One region of the Sporosarcina sp. NCCP-2331 genome, then DNA from elsewhere that is predicted to be linked to it. Evidence: riboswitches for the same ligand, from Rfam matches in the RefSeq annotation. Region 1 holds a riboswitch; each other region holds the start of a gene.
What was found. A riboswitch is a leader RNA that binds a small molecule or an ion and turns the genes downstream of it on or off. The one in region 1 is predicted to bind S-adenosylmethionine.
Positions count from the first base shown of each region.

Region 2: it holds a riboswitch for S-adenosylmethionine, as region 1 does, so the genes downstream of both, NCCP2331_RS13825 (methionine ABC transporter ATP-binding protein) here and NCCP2331_RS02655 (O-acetylhomoserine aminocarboxypropyltransferase/cysteine synthase family protein) in region 1, are expected to answer to the same signal.
Region 3: it holds a riboswitch for S-adenosylmethionine, as region 1 does, so the genes downstream of both, NCCP2331_RS12410 (bifunctional homocysteine S-methyltransferase/methylenetetrahydrofolate reductase) here and NCCP2331_RS02655 (O-acetylhomoserine aminocarboxypropyltransferase/cysteine synthase family protein) in region 1, are expected to answer to the same signal.

Region 1 is NZ_BRCD01000003.1:62,171-67,945, reverse strand. It holds gene NCCP2331_RS02660 (glycine betaine uptake BCCT transporter) at 1-1,118, shown strand, start outside; gene NCCP2331_RS02655 (O-acetylhomoserine aminocarboxypropyltransferase/cysteine synthase family protein) at 1,171-2,460, opposite strand; SAM riboswitch class I at 2,570-2,673, opposite strand; gene NCCP2331_RS02650 (sulfite exporter TauE/SafE family protein) at 2,764-3,546, opposite strand; gene NCCP2331_RS02645 (sulfurtransferase TusA family protein) at 3,582-3,809, opposite strand; gene NCCP2331_RS02640 (MBL fold metallo-hydrolase) at 3,847-4,968, opposite strand; gene NCCP2331_RS02635 (sulfurtransferase TusA family protein) at 4,965-5,543, opposite strand; gene NCCP2331_RS02630 (DsrE/DsrF/DrsH-like family protein) at 5,590-5,775, opposite strand, start outside.
Region 2 is NZ_BRCD01000024.1:51,325-57,099, reverse strand. It holds gene NCCP2331_RS13845 (arsenate reductase family protein) at 1-234, shown strand, start outside; gene gcvH (glycine cleavage system protein GcvH) at 313-696, shown strand; gene NCCP2331_RS13835 (toprim domain-containing protein) at 756-1,109, shown strand; gene NCCP2331_RS13830 (thioredoxin family protein) at 1,102-1,401, shown strand; SAM riboswitch class I at 1,453-1,558, shown strand; gene NCCP2331_RS13825 (methionine ABC transporter ATP-binding protein) at 1,973-2,995, shown strand; gene NCCP2331_RS13820 (methionine ABC transporter permease) at 2,988-3,656, shown strand; gene NCCP2331_RS13815 (MetQ/NlpA family ABC transporter substrate-binding protein) at 3,722-4,582, shown strand; gene NCCP2331_RS13810 (dicarboxylate/amino acid:cation symporter) at 4,739-5,775, shown strand, end outside.
Region 3 is NZ_BRCD01000020.1:51,310-57,084, forward strand. It holds gene NCCP2331_RS12385 (UvrB/UvrC motif-containing protein) at 1-152, opposite strand, end outside; gene NCCP2331_RS12390 (CtsR family transcriptional regulator) at 164-634, opposite strand; gene bioB (biotin synthase BioB) at 1,551-2,555, opposite strand; gene NCCP2331_RS12400 (biotin transporter BioY) at 2,552-3,151, opposite strand; gene NCCP2331_RS12405 (hypothetical protein) at 3,316-3,513, opposite strand; SAM riboswitch class I at 3,676-3,785, shown strand; gene NCCP2331_RS12410 (bifunctional homocysteine S-methyltransferase/methylenetetrahydrofolate reductase) at 3,866-5,725, shown strand; gene metH (methionine synthase) at 5,706-5,775, shown strand, end outside.

The DNA.
Region 1 (5,775 bases):
CTTATAAAGAAGCAATGCGGGAAACATTTTTCCACTGGGGCTTCCATGCCTGGGCAGTCTACGGTATGACAGCTCTTACACTTGCCTATTTCCAGTTTAGAAAAGGGCAAACAGGTTTGATATCCGTTACACTGCGCCCGATTTTTGGGGACCGGGTAGACGGGCGCCTTGGTATAGTCATTGACGGTTTCGCCATATTTGCCACAGTATTCGGTGTCGCCACTTCGCTCGGCTTTGGTGCCGTGCAAATTAATGCGGGGCTTCATTATTTATTCGGCATTCCTGTCGGTTTCGTATCGCAGCTGGCCATCATCGCAATCGTAACGGTGCTGTTCTTGATTTCAGCATGGAGCGGTCTTGGCAAAGGCATCAAGATTTTGTCCAATACCAATATGGTCCTGGCTCTTGCACTGCTGCTCTTCATCATTGCGCTTGGTCCGACGCTGCTGATTTTCAATATGTTTACCGATTCAATTGGCGGTTATTTGGAAAACCTGATCCGGATGAGCTTCCGGACGGCGCCGCTTACTCCCGAGAACCGAGTATGGCTGAATGATTGGACACTCTTCTATTGGGCCTGGTGGATGGCTTGGTCGCCTTTCGTGGGTATGTTTATTGCACGTGTCTCAAAAGGACGGACAATACGTGAATTCATGATCGGTGTGCTTGTCGTGCCTACTGTGCTGAGTGCTGTTTGGTTTGCGGCTTTTGGTACTACAGCTATCGAAACGCAAAGAGCGGGAATCATTGATCTGGCATCCACTGCTACAGAACTGACGATTTTTGAGATGTTCAGCGGGCTGCCTTGGTCGTCATTCATTTCTGGTATTGCCATTCTGCTGATCATTTCATTTTTCATCACATCTGCAGATTCTGCAACATTTGTACTCGGCATGCAGTCTTCCTACGGATCACTGACACCCCCAAACAACTTAAAAATCATTTGGGGTGTTATTCAATCATCTATTGCGGTTATTTTACTATTCGTAGGCGGTCTGGATGCTTTGCAGAACGTCATCATTATTGCCGCCCTGCCTTTTTCCATCATCTTGATTATGATGGTCGTCTCCTTATTCAAATCACTGAAAGAGGAACGAAAGAAGATAAAGCGGCCGTAAAAAAGAGGAAACCATTTCGCAGTTGAAATGGTTTCCTCTTTATGTTTACTTATTAAACGGTTTGCTTAACCGCTTTTTCGATTGCCTGCTTCAAGTCTGTAATGATATCATCAGCATTTTCCAGTCCTACAGACAGACGAATCAACTCTTCACTGACGCCCGAGTTCTTCAAATCTTCCGTGGAAAGTTGCTGGTGTGTAGTGGATGCCGGGTGAATGATCAGAGATTTCGCATCGCCGACGTTTGCAACATGCGACCAGATATTCACATTATCAATCACTTCACGCCCTGCATCACGGCCGCCTTTGATGCCGAATACGATAATCGAGCCGTATCCATTTTTCAAATACTTCTGCGCCAAATCATGCGTTGGGTGATCTTCCAGCCCTGTATATGTCACCCACTCTACCCCCGGATGCTCTTTCAGGAAATCCGCTACTTTCTGTGCATTTTCATTATGACGGGGAACGCGCAAATGAAGCGTCTCAAGTCCCTGCAATAAGTTGAATGCACTGTCAGGTGCCAGACATGGCCCGAAATCTCGCAGCAATTGAACGCGCAGCTTTGTTGCAAATGCGGCGCCTGCCGTGTCAATTCCGTAACGTAATCCGTGATAAGAGTTGTCAGGCTCTGTAAATCCAGGGAATCTGCCCTGCGTCCAATCAAATTTCCCAGCGTCAACCGCAACTCCGCCGATTGTTGTTCCGTGTCCGCCAATCCACTTCGTTGCAGAGTGGATCACGACATCTGCTCCATATTCAATCGGATTCAATCCGTATGGAGACGGAAATGTATTATCGACCAGCAACGGAAGTCCGTTATCGTGTGCCACTTTCGCCACTGCTTCGATGTCCAAAACCTGCAGGCTCGGATTTCCGATTGTTTCTGCGAACAACGCTTTTGTTTTATCCGTAATAGCCGCTTCAAAATTTTTCGGATCGGATGCATCCACAAATTTCACCGTAATACCGTAACGCGGCAATGTCACAGCAAACAGATTGTACGTTCCGCCGTACAGATTGCTGGCCGCCACAATTTCATCGCCGGCGCTTGCGATATTCATAATAGAGAATGCAATAGCCGCCATTCCGGAAGACAACGCGACTGCTGCCGATCCCCCTTCTAGCTCTGCGATACGCTCTTCAAACACGGCAACTGTCGGATTTGTGATGCGTGTATAAATATTGCCCGCTTCCTGCAGGGCAAATAAATTCTGTGCATGTTCCGTGTCTCTGAATACATAAGAAGTCGTACGATGAATCGGCAAAGCACGTGAACCTGTTACGGGATCGGGCTGCTGTCCTCCGTGCAATAATACTGTTTCCGGCTTAAAATTCGTCATTACTATTTCCCCTTCCAAAATGGAATTTATTATATTGAAAGATGCACGTCCGAATACACAAAAAACCTCTTCCTATAAATAAGAAGAGGGCTCTGCTTTCGCTCATTCCCTCTTATCTTCCAGACTGATCGTCTGCAGGAAGTAGCACCTTTGCTTACAAAGCCGGTTGCCGGGCATCACAGGGCCTAATCCCTCCGCCACTCTTGATAAGAGTCCGTCTATTCGTTTTCCATCTTGAAAAATAGTATAAAGCTAAACTCAGCCTATTGCAAGGGTTATTAATAGAATCTTTCGAAATGACTTTTATTTATAAAAGATATCCAGCCAGATTTTTACGGCTGATCCCATTATTAACACGGCAAGTATCCCTTGCAGCACTTTCACATTGATTTTCCGGCTTGCTTTTACACCCAAAGGAGCTGCCAGGATACTCGCCGCAATCATTACAAGTGCAGGCATATACGGCACTTGCCCTGTAAACAGCTTACCTGAAGCAGATCCGATTGACGACAGAAGTGTAATGGCGAGCGAAGTTGCTATCGTCACACGCGTAGGGATTTTTAATATAACCAGCATGATCGGCACCAGAATGAACGCGCCTCCAGCCCCTACAATCCCCGCAGCTAACCCGACGAGTAACGCTGCGATGGAGGCAACCCATTTATTGAAAGTAATCTCTTCAATCAACTGATCTTCCAATCCTTTTTTCGGAATGAACATCATAATTGCCGCCATGACAGCCAGTACGCCGTAGACAATATTGACTGCGTTTTCAGATAGAAAGCTTGAACCGGCACCGCCGATAACACTTCCGACCAATACACTAATCCCCATGTAAAAAACAAGCGGCTTCAATATCAGATTGCGTTTTCGGTATGCCAATACGCCAGAAAGTGATGAAAAGAATACCTCCACTGCTGTAATCCCTGATACGTCATGCGGCGAAAAGGCAGTGAAACCAAGCATAGCAGGAATAAATAACAGCATGGGGTACTTGACGATCGCGCCGCCAATACCCATCATGCCGGAAAGAAATGAGCCGACAACCCCAATGAGGAAGATGGTAATGATGAATGGTACGCTCATGATGTCCTCCCTTCTTCCTTGTCTCTGTGCTTAGTTTACCCTTTTTGAATCCAGAATTTAAAGACATTCGCCTCTTGCTGCTTTTCTTTCAGATCATGGCCGCCGGAAGCCGCCCAGGCCGTCAAGTCGGCAACGGAGCCTTTGTCCGTCGTATGAATTTCCAGGATGTCCCCTGTCTGCAGTTCTTTCATTACTTTTCTTGCCCGAACGATCGGCATCGGACAAGCCAATCCTTTTGCATCTAAGAATGTGGTTGTACTCATATTTATCTTCTCCCCTACTAAAGTTTTTTGTCATTCATCATCTCACTGCACAGCGGTTTGGACCAATCTCCATTTCACGCTGCATTTCTTCGTCAGGCTGGATTTTACCCATATTGGTCTGACGGATTTCCTGATAGGCATTTGGCTGCGGCGGCAGATTTCCTGTTACTAGCTCTCTAAATTCATCCTCATTGTCGATCTTCAGTCCGTGATTTTGCTTATATAATGCGCCTAACTTCTCCGAGACACTGCCGTTTTCATTCAACTCTTCAATCATCATGAAGTGAGCCGGAAGCACCGTCAGATCCTCTGATAGTTGAGGATAGCGGTTGTACAGCGATTCACGCAGATCGCCGACCCAGTCCTCCGCAAGTCCGGCTAAATCCGGACGGCCGATGGAATCGATGAACAGAATATCACCTGTCAGCAAATAGCTGTCATCCACGATGAATGACGTGGAGCCGATCGTGTGGCCCGGTGAATAAAGCGGCTGGATCTCAATCTTTGTACTGCCGACTGTAATCGAAACCCCTTCTTCCAATGAAGCAAAATCAAACGTCACTTCTTCGGCGTCTTTCGAGGGCAGCCAGTACGTTGCACCTGTCGATTCCGCAAGCTTTCGGCCGCCGGAAATATGGTCGGCGTGTAGATGTGTATCCAATACGTGTATGATTTTCGCATCTACGCCGTCCGCGAAATCCGTAAATACACCGGTCATGCGAACTGCATCCACAACCGCCGCTTCTCCACCAGAAACAATCATATAGGAGAGACATCCTTTGCCGAGACGGACGAATTGATACAGCTCGCCGCCTGATTTCAGGTCACCAATTTTCACGGGCTCCAGATACTCGCTCCAGGCTTTCATTCCGCCCTGTAAGTAAGCAGCTGAACAGCCTTCCTCCTCGAGAATTTCCGCCACCATAATGGATGACCCTTCCTTTGCACAAACAACCATGATTTCCTGATCTTTCGGCAGCTGATCAACAATGGCTCCTGCACCGTCCAGCAATTCGAAATACGGCACATTCAAATGAACAACCTGCTCGCCTTCAATTTTCCAATCCTGAAACGCCTCTTCATTTCGCACGTCCAAAATAAATAACGGTTGTTTTTGTATGACCTTTTTTGCAATCTCACTTGCTGTAGCAATTCTCATCTCTTTATACCCCCTACTGTATTTTCAGTATCACCATGCCACTTCGACATACCGGGCACTACATTTGTCACACACTCAAACCCTTGTGCCGCAAGCTTCTGGCAAGCCATATCACTGCGGTTTCCTGTGCGGCATACGATAAAGTATTTATGTTTTTTATCCAGATGTTCTATTCGCTCTTCCAGCTGACCTAGCGGAATCGACAGGGCACCGGGTATGTGATTGAATGTATACTCTGCAGATTCTCTGACATCGATCAGCACCGTACCAGGTTCCTCCAATTTATCTGTAAGCTTTTCGTTTGCAACGGTAAATGGATAGGTCCTTTCCTGCCGTTCTTCTTTGTCGGACTTTCTGACGAAATGGCGCCAGACCCCGTCTTCTTGAACGTTTCCTATATATTGGTGGCCTGCACTTTCAGACCAAGCCTTCAAGTCCGCCGTTGTTCCTGTGTCAGTTGAATGGACTTCAAGCACCTGCCCCTCTGTCATTTCTTTGATCGCTTTTCTAGTTTTAACGATCGGCATCGGGCAGGCAAGATTTTTAGCGTCCAGTACCTTATCTGTTTGAATCATTGTATTCCTCCTATACACCATGGGGTATATTTATTTTCAAAATTTTTTAAATGAACAGGTTTACCCGGCCCTCCTGCGCTTCACCTAAATAGGCTGCTACACCGCCGTACTCCACTTCATCAAGCAACTCTTCCTGTCCAAGTCCCAATAAATCCATTGTCATCGTGCAGGCGATCAATTTAACGTCCTGCTCAGCGGCAAGAACAATAAGCTGCGGTAGACTCATAGCTGA
Region 2 (5,775 bases), on a different contig from region 1:
CTGCGGACAATGATTGCAAACTCGGGCCTCGAAATGAAAAAATTCTTCAACACCAGCGGAATGAAATACAGAGAGCTTCAGTTAAAGGACAGACTGCCTTCGATGTCAGACGATGAAAAGATTGCTTTGCTTGCTTCAGACGGCATGCTCATCAAGCGACCGCTCGTTACAGACGGAGATCATGTCACAGTCGGCTTTAATGAAAATACTTTTACAGAAACATGGTCAAAGTAAAACGGGAATCTTGTCTTTCATTCGGAACTATGGCAAACTAACTATAGATAAACTATTATAATCGTTGGAGGTTAAGACATGAGCACACCAAAAGAATTACGTTATTCAGAAGAGCACGAGTGGGTAAAAGAAGAAGACGGTAAATACCGTATCGGGATCACACATTTCGCACAGTCTGAGCTGGGAGATATCGTTTTCGTTGAACTGCCTTCAGTCGGCGATGAAGTGAAGTCAGACGAGCCTTTCGGAAGCGTTGAATCAGTAAAAACTGTTTCTGAATTGTACGCTCCTTTAACAGGTAAAGTTGTAGAAGTGAACGAAGATCTTGAAGACAGCCCTGAACTTGTAAACGAATCTCCATATGAAGGTGCTTGGATGATCGTTGTTGAGATTGCAGATAAAGCTGAACTTGATGAGTTAATGACAGCTGAGCAGTACGATGAAATGACAGCTGGCGAATAAGAAAACGAAAAGCGCCGGGAAGTTCCGGTGCTTTTTTTACACTATGAGGAGGAAACTGGATGCATCCGAAAGTACTCATTGTGGAAGGCAGTTCCGATCGCAGAAGGCTTATGCCGATGCTGGCGGAACCGGTAGAAATCATTTGTACGAACGGCACGATCAGTTCCTATCATATAGAAGAACTTCTGGAGCCATATGAAGAGCAGGATCTTTTCATTTTTGTGGATGCGGACGCCTCGGGTGATTCCATCCGCAAATTGTTCGTGCAACTTTATCCGGAAGCAAGGCACTTATTTACAGACCGGCTGTATCGGGAAGTAGCGACAACACCGCTCAAAGTCTTGGCGGGCATTTTAGTTGCAGCGAATTTCAAGGTACATCCCGTCTACTTGGCAGGAGGAGCAAATGGATAAATGGACAATTGACGATTGGGAACGCGAACGGGCGGCAGAGCAATTGGCCGCTTTTTATCTGTTCACTCCGATGTGCGGAACGTGTGCAGTGGCCTCAAAAATGCTGACAGTAATCGAAGCGATGCGTCCTGAGTTAACGATAGGTAAAGCGGATTTGAATTTTACGGAGCAACTGGCTTATGATTACGAGATTGAAAGCGTACCATGCCTGCTCATCCACCGGCAGGGGAAACCTATTGAAAAGATCTATGCATTCCAATCCGTACCTAACTTATTGGAAAAGTTGACTTGACATTCATCTCGAATATATGGTATAAGTAATACAATCAATTGAATAACGATACTCTTATAAAGAGCGGTGGAGGGAAGTGCCCTATGAAGCCCGGCAACCGTCACAATTGTGAAATGGTGCCAATTCACTCAAAGCGGAATGCTTTGACAGATGAGAGAACGGTAACGTACATAATTTTTCATACGTTCAGCCTTTCTGCTCGTCTGCAGAAGGGTTTTTTATATTCAAAAGCGGAATGCGCCGTTTAGCCTCGACAGGCACTGGAGGGCTTGCCGACAAAGGTGCGGTTTTTGCACCTTTTCGGAAAGACCGAAGTGACCCGAGAGGCTGGCGCATGCAGCTGGATGTTAATCTAAAGCGGAAGATGCCGTTTAGCTCCGACAGGCGTTGAAGGGCTTTCCATAAAGGCGCTCTTTGCCTTTCTGGAAAGATCGAAACGACCCGAGGAGCTGGCATCTGCAGCTGGATGTAATTAAAAGCGGAATGCGCCGTTTAGCTCCGAAAGGCACACATGTATAAAGCACACAAAAGAAAAAACATAATCACGGATTTACTAAAGGCGGTGCAGAAAATGATTCAACTGACAAACGTACATAAGAGATTCCAATTGAACCAAGCGGAAATTGTAGCGGTAGATGACGTGACGCTGGCTATCAAAGAAGGAGAAATTTTTGGCGTCATCGGTTACAGTGGGGCGGGGAAAAGTACATTGATCCGGCTGTTGAACGGTTTGGAACAGCCGACTTCAGGGAGTATTGTAATCAATGATCTGGAAATGACTACACTTAAAGGTGCAGGTCTTCGGAACGCGCGGCAGAAGATCAGTATGATTTTCCAGCATTTCAATTTGCTTTGGTCGCGTACAGTCGAAGACAATATTTCATTTCCGTTGGAGATTGCAGGTGTGAAGAAAGCTGAACGCGACGCGAAAGTGAAAGAACTGATTGATCTGGTTGGATTATCAGGACGGGAGAAAGCTTATCCTTCCCAGTTATCAGGCGGGCAGAAACAGCGTGTCGGCATTGCCAGAGCGCTTGCTAATGACCCTGAAGTTCTGCTGTGTGATGAAGCGACTTCAGCATTGGATCCCGAAACAACAAATGCCATCTTAGATTTGCTGACAGAAATTAATGAACGTCTCGGTTTGACGATTGTGCTCATTACCCATGAAATGCACGTCATCCGGAAGATTTGTCATCGCGTGGCGGTCATGGAAGCGGGAAAAGTGGTGGAAGTCGGCAATGTGCTCGACGTCTTCCAATCACCACAGGCCGAGATTACGAAACGTTTCATTTCTCAAGTTTCAGATAATGCAGATGCAGACGAAGCAATTAAGCATCTGCAGGAAGATACGAACGGCAAGCTCGTAAAGCTGACGTTCATAGGAGAACGGACTGAACAGCCGGTTTTGGCAGAATTAATCCGCAAGTTTGAGATCGACGTAAATATCGTGCAGGGGAACATCTCCGCTTTGCGTGACGGTGCGTACGGAACATTGATGTTACAGCTGATCGGCAATCCGGCAATCATTGATGAAGCAATTTCTTACCTGCACGCCAATGAAGTAAAGACGGAGGTGCTGACAAATGATTGAACAGTGGTTTCCTAACGTGAATTGGGACAAAATGTGGGAGGCAACAGGCGAAACACTGTACATGACAGCATTCTCGACTGTTCTGACATTTATTTTCGGCATCGCTTTGGGTCTTTTGTTATTCCTGACCAGCCGCGGACAATTATGGTCCAACAGATTTACAAATGTGATTACCGCAGCATTCGTCAATATTTTCCGTTCAATCCCATTCATCATTTTGATCATCTTGCTATTCCCGGTGACAAAGCTGTTAATTGGGACACTTCGCGGTCCGAATGCCGCATTGCCTGCATTGATCATCGGTGCCGCACCGTTTTATGCACGTATGGTATTGATCGCTTTGCAAGAAATTGACAGAGGCGTCATAGAGGCAGCCCGTTCAATGGGTGCAAAAACTTCGACAATCATTTTCAAAGTACTGCTGCCTGAATCAATGCCTGCATTGGTGTCGGGTATTACGGTAACATCCATTGCGCTCGTCGGCTATACGGCGATGGCAGGGGCAATTGGAGCGGGAGGTCTTGGTACCCTCGCCTATCTGGAAGGGTTTCAGCGTTCGCGCGGAGATGTCACAATGATGGCTACCATTCTGGTTCTTGTGATCGTATTTATTATTCAGTTCATTGGAGATTTAATCGTTAAACGTTTGGATAAGCGATAAAGGGATTTTCAGGGAGACCTGTTAACCATATAAAAAAAACATTTTGGTAAAGGGGAAATGTGAAAATGAAGAAGTTTTTATTCGGTCTATTCGCAGCTGTGCTTGTATTGGCTTTAGCAGCTTGTGGAACAAAAGACGATGGCAAGAATAGCGGGGATGCAGTAGATGTTGATGCAGATAAGCCGGCAGAGGAAAAAACGACGTTAACGGTAGGTGCATCTAATACACCTCACGCGGAGATTTTGGAAGAAGCAAAACCATTATTAGCTGAAAAAGGATACGATCTAGTAATCGAAAGCTATACAGATTATGTACTTCCTAATAAAGATTTGGATGAAGGTGAGTTGGATGCAAACTACTTCCAACACATTCCGTACCTAGAAAGTCAGATTGCGGATTTTGGCTATGACTTTGTAAATGCAGGATCTATTCACATTGAACCAATCGGTGTGTATTCGAAAAAATATAAGACGCTTGAAGAACTTCCTGAAGGTGCAACAATCCTGATCAGTAACTCGGTAGCGGATCACGGACGCGTGCTTGCGATGTTAGAAGAAAAAGGATTAATCAAGTTGAAAGACGGCGTGGAGAAAGTAAAAGCAGAGCTGGATGATATCGTAGAAAATCCGAAAAACTTGGAATTCGATCCGAATTATGAGCCGGCTCTTATGCCTCAGCTTTATAACAACGACGAAGGTGATGCATTGTTGATCAACTCGAACTTTGCAATCGATGCAGGATTGAATCCGATGGAAGATTCAATCGCATTGGAAGATAAAGAATCACCATACGTAAATATCGTCGCTACGAAAAAAGGCGATGAAGACAGCGATGCAATCAAAGCATTGGTAGAAGTTCTGACATCCCAAGAAATTCAAGATTTCATTGTAGAACAATGGGGCGGCGCGGTCGTTCCTGTAAAATAATGTAGAGTAGGCCGGCAGTGCATTTAGCTGCCGGCTTTTTTACGTCTATAACATTTTGACAATTACAAATTTAGTTCAAATCTATATTCTTACGGTGGTTTGTGGTAAAGTTATTTTGTTTCAGTCATACAGATGTCTATTTGAGGAGGACGTATTGTGAAGTTTAAATTAGGGCTCATTTGGCGAATTTTAATTGCCATTGTGCTGGCGATCGGGCTGGGTATGCTGCTGCCTGCTGTACATGAGGGGTTTGCGCATTGGTTCGTTCGGCTGGCGGCCACATTTAATATGCTGTTTGGAGGGTTTTTAAACTTTATTGTTCCGCTGATCATTATCGCGTTCATTGCGCCAAGTATTGCAAAGCTTGGAAAAGGGTCAGGCAAACTTCTTGGTCTGTCTGCTGCATTTGCATATGGATCTACTATTATTGCGGGACTGCTCGCATATTTTGCGGCGACGACGATTTTACCGAGCTTCATCCACCAATCAACGGATACTTCTATTGCAGAAGGTGCGCGTAAAGCGGGTACAGCGTTCTTTAAGATGGAAATGGATCCGGTCATGGGCATCATGACAGCGCTACTGCTGGCATTCGTTCTGGGAATCGGCATGGCTTCCATTAAAGGCAGAACAATGATGAGCTTCTTTGATGAGTTTAATTTAATTATCGAGAAAGTTATTTCTGTTGTCATTATCCCTTTGCTGCCGTTTCATATTTTTGGTATCTTCCTGAACATGACGTACACAGGTGAAGTGGCCAATGTGCTCTCCGTGTTCGTAGTCGTATTTATTATGATTATCGCATTGCATCTGATTATGCTGACAATCCAGTATACGACAGCAGGTGCACTGAATGGACGTAATCCTTTCAGTCTAATGAAAACTATGCTGCCTGCTTATTTAACGGCAATAGGCACACAGTCTTCCGCTGCTTCGATACCTGTTACGCTGCGGCAGGCCAAGAAAACCGGTGCTTCCGAACGAGTTACGAATTTTGCTATTCCTTTATTCGCGACAATCCATCTATCCGGAAGTACGATTACTATCGTTTCCTGCTCAATCGGCGTCATGCTGATGAACGGATTCGACATTAGTTTCGGCAGTTATCTGCAGTTTATATTCATGCTGGGGGTTACAATGATCGCGGCTCCGGGCGTTCCTGGAGGAGCTGTTGTGGCGGCGACAGGATTGCT
Region 3 (5,775 bases), on a different contig from region 1:
TGGATGGATAAAGGTTCCTGATCCGGACTGAATGAAAATGTCTGAGAATAAAACGCGCATTTATCGCATAGATGCCGTTCGGTCACACCGTTCATCGTTTCCTGTTTGAAAACTACGGTAGCCGGCCGCTCTTTACAGTTTTCACATAGCATGTATATCCACCTCAATCCACTTCTTCATAAATTAACGTCACTAACATGGCACGAAGGATACGCGAACGCAATGCATCGCGCTCAGGAAGCATATAGCGCAATGTATTGCGGCCGACAGCTGCCAGCATGAGCTTCGCTTCGCGCTCGTTAATCACTTCTTCTTCAATTAATCGATAAATTACGTCTTCCGCCATTGTGGAGGACGCTTCATCTTCCAGACTTTCCACTGCTTGTTCGAGTAAATCTTTACGGGAGTTCGTCTTCACCCGATAGATCCGGATATAACCGCCGCCGCCCCGTTTCGATTCCACTGCATAGCCTCTTTCGACTGTAAAACGGGTTTTGATTACATAATTGATCTGTGAAGGAACACATTGGAATTTCTCAGCCACTTCATTCCGTTTGATTTCAACAGAAGCACTACCTTCCTCTTCGATGATCGCCTTCAAATATCCTTCTATAATGTCAGAAATATTCCGCATCTCGTCACCTCGTTTCTGCTCGTTCGTCTAGTTGACTTTGACTATCTTTGACTTGATTGTATCGCAGAAAACGGGTCGGATGCAATTGATATGTTTTGTACGGACGGCAGTTTTTGCCAATCCTGCTAGCGCTAGGCTTTCACTCTCTGCGTCCGATTATTCATGAATTTACTACCTTTTCTTCGACATAAAAAACCGCACAGTAAGATCTGCACGGTTTTCATTCGTTTATATATAAGTTGTGTTAATAAATAAGCATTCTATAAGTTACCTAGTACCGTTGATTTCCGTTCTAGGCGGACGCGTTCTGGAGGGCCCGCGGTGAGCCAACTTGAAGTGCAAAGATGTGCTCCTAACGCTTCGCTTTTACTCGCAAAAGCCGTTCTTCGTGACGGCTCTCGCTGCGCTCCCGCAAGTTGGCTCACCTGTCGGGCTGATCCTCCCAGAGTCGCCGCCTTCCACTTCGGTACACTGGCTGGTGTTTCAAGACTTTTTGTGTGAGCAGGCAGTATGAGCACACGATTTGGGGCTATTACAATGGGTAAGGTTTTTCATGCAATACTTATCATCCTGCAAAGGCTTAGATTCTTGTGATCGATGCATTTCCAAACTCGAGATACAGAACAAGACAAGCTAATTCATACTCTGCAAAAAAATCAGTACATTGTACTTTCTCCCACACCAGCGCTGGCGCAACTGCGGGGTCGGCCGTTGCTGTGAGACTGCTGGCACGTTCTTCGCCAGTAGGCTCATAGCGTAAGGCAATCCCCCAGCGCCGAAGCGGGTTTAAACTGCAAACTCACACTTCAATTAAAATCCCTACAAAGTCGAGAAACGAAATCCGCACATAGTAAATCCACACACTGCCAACATGCACGTGACGGGTTGTCAAGCACATGTTTTGGTGAAGAGCCACTTATATAGATACTTTTTCTTTTTTCAGCGGTTCCAGATCGACTTCAAAGCCCATGTCTTCAAGCATCTGGCGGTCTTTGTCATTCTCTTGCCCCGCAGTTGTCAGATAGTCGCCAATGAAAATGGAGTTGGCTGCATATAAACCAAGGGGCTGCAGACTGCGCAGATTCACTTCACGTCCGCCTGAAATCCGAATTTCTTTCGTCGGATTAATATAGCGGAACAGGCTGAGCACTTTCAGACAATAGCGCGGGTCCAATTCAGATGTGCCTTCAAGCGGCGTCCCGTCCACCGCATGCAGAAAGTTCACCGGAATAGAATCTGCATCTAGAACCCGCAGGCTGTGCGCCATCGAAATGACATCTTCTTTCGTCTCACGCATCCCGACAATGACGCCGGAACAAGGGGATATACCTGCTTCTTTCGCATGGCCTACTGTGTTTACACGGTCATCATACGTATGCGATGTCGTAATGCTTTCATGATGCTCGGCAGACGTGTTTAAGTTGTGGTTATAACGATCCACGCCTGCCTCTTTCAAACGTACTGCCTGCTCCGGCTTCAAGATGCCGAGACATGCACAGACCGTCATTCCTTCATGCTTTTCTTTGATTTTCTTCACCGAATCAATCACGATTTCAAGCTCACTGTCACGGGGTCCGCGTCCACTCGCCACGATGCAGTAGGTACCCGCTTTATTAGCAGCAGCGCGCTCTGCCCCTTCCAGAATTTCTTCCGATTTCATCATGGCATACTTTTCAACAGGCGCTTTTGATATGATCGACTGCGCACAATAGCCGCAGTTTTCGGGACAAAGCCCTGACTTTGTATTAATAATCATATTGAGCTTCACTTTGTTTCCATAGTAATGAGAGCGAATGGAATACGTTGCGTGAAGAAGCATCAATAAATCCTTGTCGGGACTATTTAGAATGGACAGCGCTTCCTCGTCCGTCAGTACATGCCCCTCCAAGACTCTATCAGCCAGCAGTTGATAATTCGTCATAATGTCCGCCTCACTTTCAAGTGTTTTGAAATTCTAAATGCAAAGACTCCTGCAAGCACAGCCAGTATAATATCTTTCGGCAGCGGCGGAACCATCCAAATCCACGCAATCTTATAGGTGAATACTTCCGGTGCCGCAGCCCACATTTTATAGGCAGCGTACATCAGGTTTGTTCCGATTAGGTAGTTAATTGCCGTCCCGATGAGTGCTGCTGTAATAAAAGCCGGCAGCGTGTTTTTCCGCTCTACGATCTTTCCCGCAACATAGGCAACGAGAATAAATGAAACGATAAAGCCGAAAGTCGGGCTTAAAATCTGACCGAACCCTCCTGAGAATCTGGCAAATACCGGTGCTCCCGCAAGACCGACCAGCATATACACAGTCATCGACAGCGCCCCTAGACGGCTGCCAAGCAATAATCCAGACAAGACCGCAAAGAACGTCTGAAGTGTGATGGGTACATTCATGACTACCAGGAATGGCAGAATGGATGTAATATTGGCTCCTATCATCATAAGTGCCGCGAACATTCCGCTGTATACAACTGCCAGCGCCCCCAGCTGATTTTTCGTACGTCCTTCTGTAATTGTTGTCATCCTTACACCCCTTAACTTTTTGGTTACTATAAAAATAGTAATAGTTAACTCATTTTATGTCAACCGGATTTTTATTTAGGTTAACAATAAAAAAGACCAGCAGCGAATTGCTGTCGGTCTTGACTTTTATCTTATTTTAGCTGTTCAAACGAATTAACCACAATTTACTTCTTCTTATCAATCTTCTCTTCTTTTTCTTTCCGGAACAAAAAGAAAGCGAGAATGCCGCTTATGGCTGCTGCTCCGAATGTAATCCATACGCGTGTGTCCCATGCCACTTCAGAATAATTATTATCAAGCATGATCCAAGCAATTGTGGCAACAATGGCCGCTATTGGAACGGAATATTTAAAAAACTGCATAATACCTCACCTTTTCCTTTTATTCATTTAATTTTATCATAGTGTTACTCTTTTCTCTATGCGGCCGGGCGCCGCCAACTTCACCAAACGTTCACTTGACGAATGCCGACAAAGCCGCTATGATTATGATTAGAATTATCGAAATAATTTAATAAGAAACATATCTTATCCAGAGAAGCTGAGGGACTGGCCCTATGACGCTTCAGCAACCAGCCCTATCGGCAAGGTGCTACTTCCAGCGTTATGCTCCACAGCATGCGGAAAGATGAGAGGGAACTAATCATTTTGATTACAAAGCCTTCTTTAATTGAAGGCTTTTTTTTATTAGACAAAGCAAAGGGGAGATTTGACGATGTCATTACTGGAGAAACTTCAAACAAATGTCCTGACAGCTGACGGGGCAATGGGTACTATCCTGTATTCCTACGGGATTGATTACTGTTATGAAGAATTAAATATAGAAAAACCGGAAATTGTACAGAAAATTCATCAGGATTATATAGAAGCGGGCGCAGATATTATTCAGACGAATACGTACAGTGCGAACGCTGTGAAACTGGCTCGTTATGGTTTAGAAAGTCGCGTTACGGAGTTCAATAAGGCAGCAATTCAAATTGCCAAACGTGCGGCTGCGCCGGGTGGACAATTTGTTCTCGGGACAATCGGCGGTTTGCGCGGTATCCGAAAGAGTGATGCCAGCTTAGATGAAATCAATCAAGTCGTTCTTCAACAGGCAAACGCGCTGCTTTCCGGAGATCCGGACGGTCTGCTGCTGGAAACGTACTATGATTTTGAAGAATTGTCGTCAGTTATTTCCACACTGCGGGGAATTACAGATGTACCGTTGATTGCCCAAGTGTCCATGCATGACCCCGGCGTCCTGCAAAACGGGATGTCGTTAAATGAAGCATTGCATCAGCTCGAGTCACTCGGTGCAAGCGTCGTCGGCGTTAACTGCCGTTTAGGCCCTTACCATACGATTCAGGCATTTGAAAATGTGACACTTCCTGAGAAGGCATTTTTATCTGCTTATCCGAATGCGAGCCTGCTCGACGTAGAAGATGGCCGCATCGTATATGAATCAGAAGCGGAATACTTCGGACGCGCTGCTGTTTTGCTTCGCGATCAGGGTGTGCGCTTAATTGGCGGATGCTGTGGTACGACGCCAAAACATATTAAAGCCGCTAAAACTCGATTAGCCGGTTTAGAGCCGATCAAAAAGAAAGTGGTAGCACCGGCAAAACCGATCATGATTCAGGAAGCAGGCCCTGTGAAACATCAGCCGCTCCATGAAAAGGCGAAGACAGAGCGCACCGTTATCGTAGAGCTGGACACGCCGCGCCACTTAGAAACAGAAGAGTACATTAAAGGAGCAAACTTGCTCTATGATGCAGGAGTAGATGCCGTGACAATGGCAGACAACTCACTTGCTTCACCGCGAATCAGCAATATGGCAATGGCTTCGATCATCAAGATGCAGCATAATGTACGCCCGCTGGTACACTTGACGTGCCGCGACCATAACTTGATTGGCCTGCAGTCTCATTTAATGGGGCTCAACGCTTTGGGCATCCATGATATTCTGGCCGTGACAGGCGATCCGACAAAAGTTGGGGACTTCCCCGGCGCCACAAGCGTCTATGATGTATCGAGCATGGAACTGCTGCAGCTGATCAAACAGCTGAATGAAGGGATTTCATTCTCCGGCAAGCCATTGCGCAAGAAAGCGAACTTCTCTGTTTCCGCTGCGTTTAACCCAAATGTCCGCGTACTCGACCGGGCGGTTCAGCGTTTAGAAAAGAAGATTGAAATGGGCGCGGATTACTTCATTACACAGCCTGTTTATACGAAGGAAAAAATTATCGATGTCTATGAGGCTACAAAACATTTAGATACACCTATTTTCATCGGGATTATGCCCTTGACAAATATACGCAATGCCGAGTTTTTACACCACGAAGTACCGGGGATCAAGCTGTCTGATGAAGTACTTGAACGTATGCGCGACTGCGGTGATGACCGTCAGAAAGCAACAGAAACCGGGATTCAGATTGCTAAAGAACTGCTTGACACGGCAGCGCAGTATTTCAATGGAATCTATTTGATCACACCGTTCCTACGTTATGATATGACACTTGAACTGAACCAATATATTAAACAGCTGGATGAGCAGAAGGAGAGGGAATTAACACATGCAGAGACATCCCATTGAAGAACAACTAGACAAACGAATATTGATTATTGATGGCGCGATGGGGACCA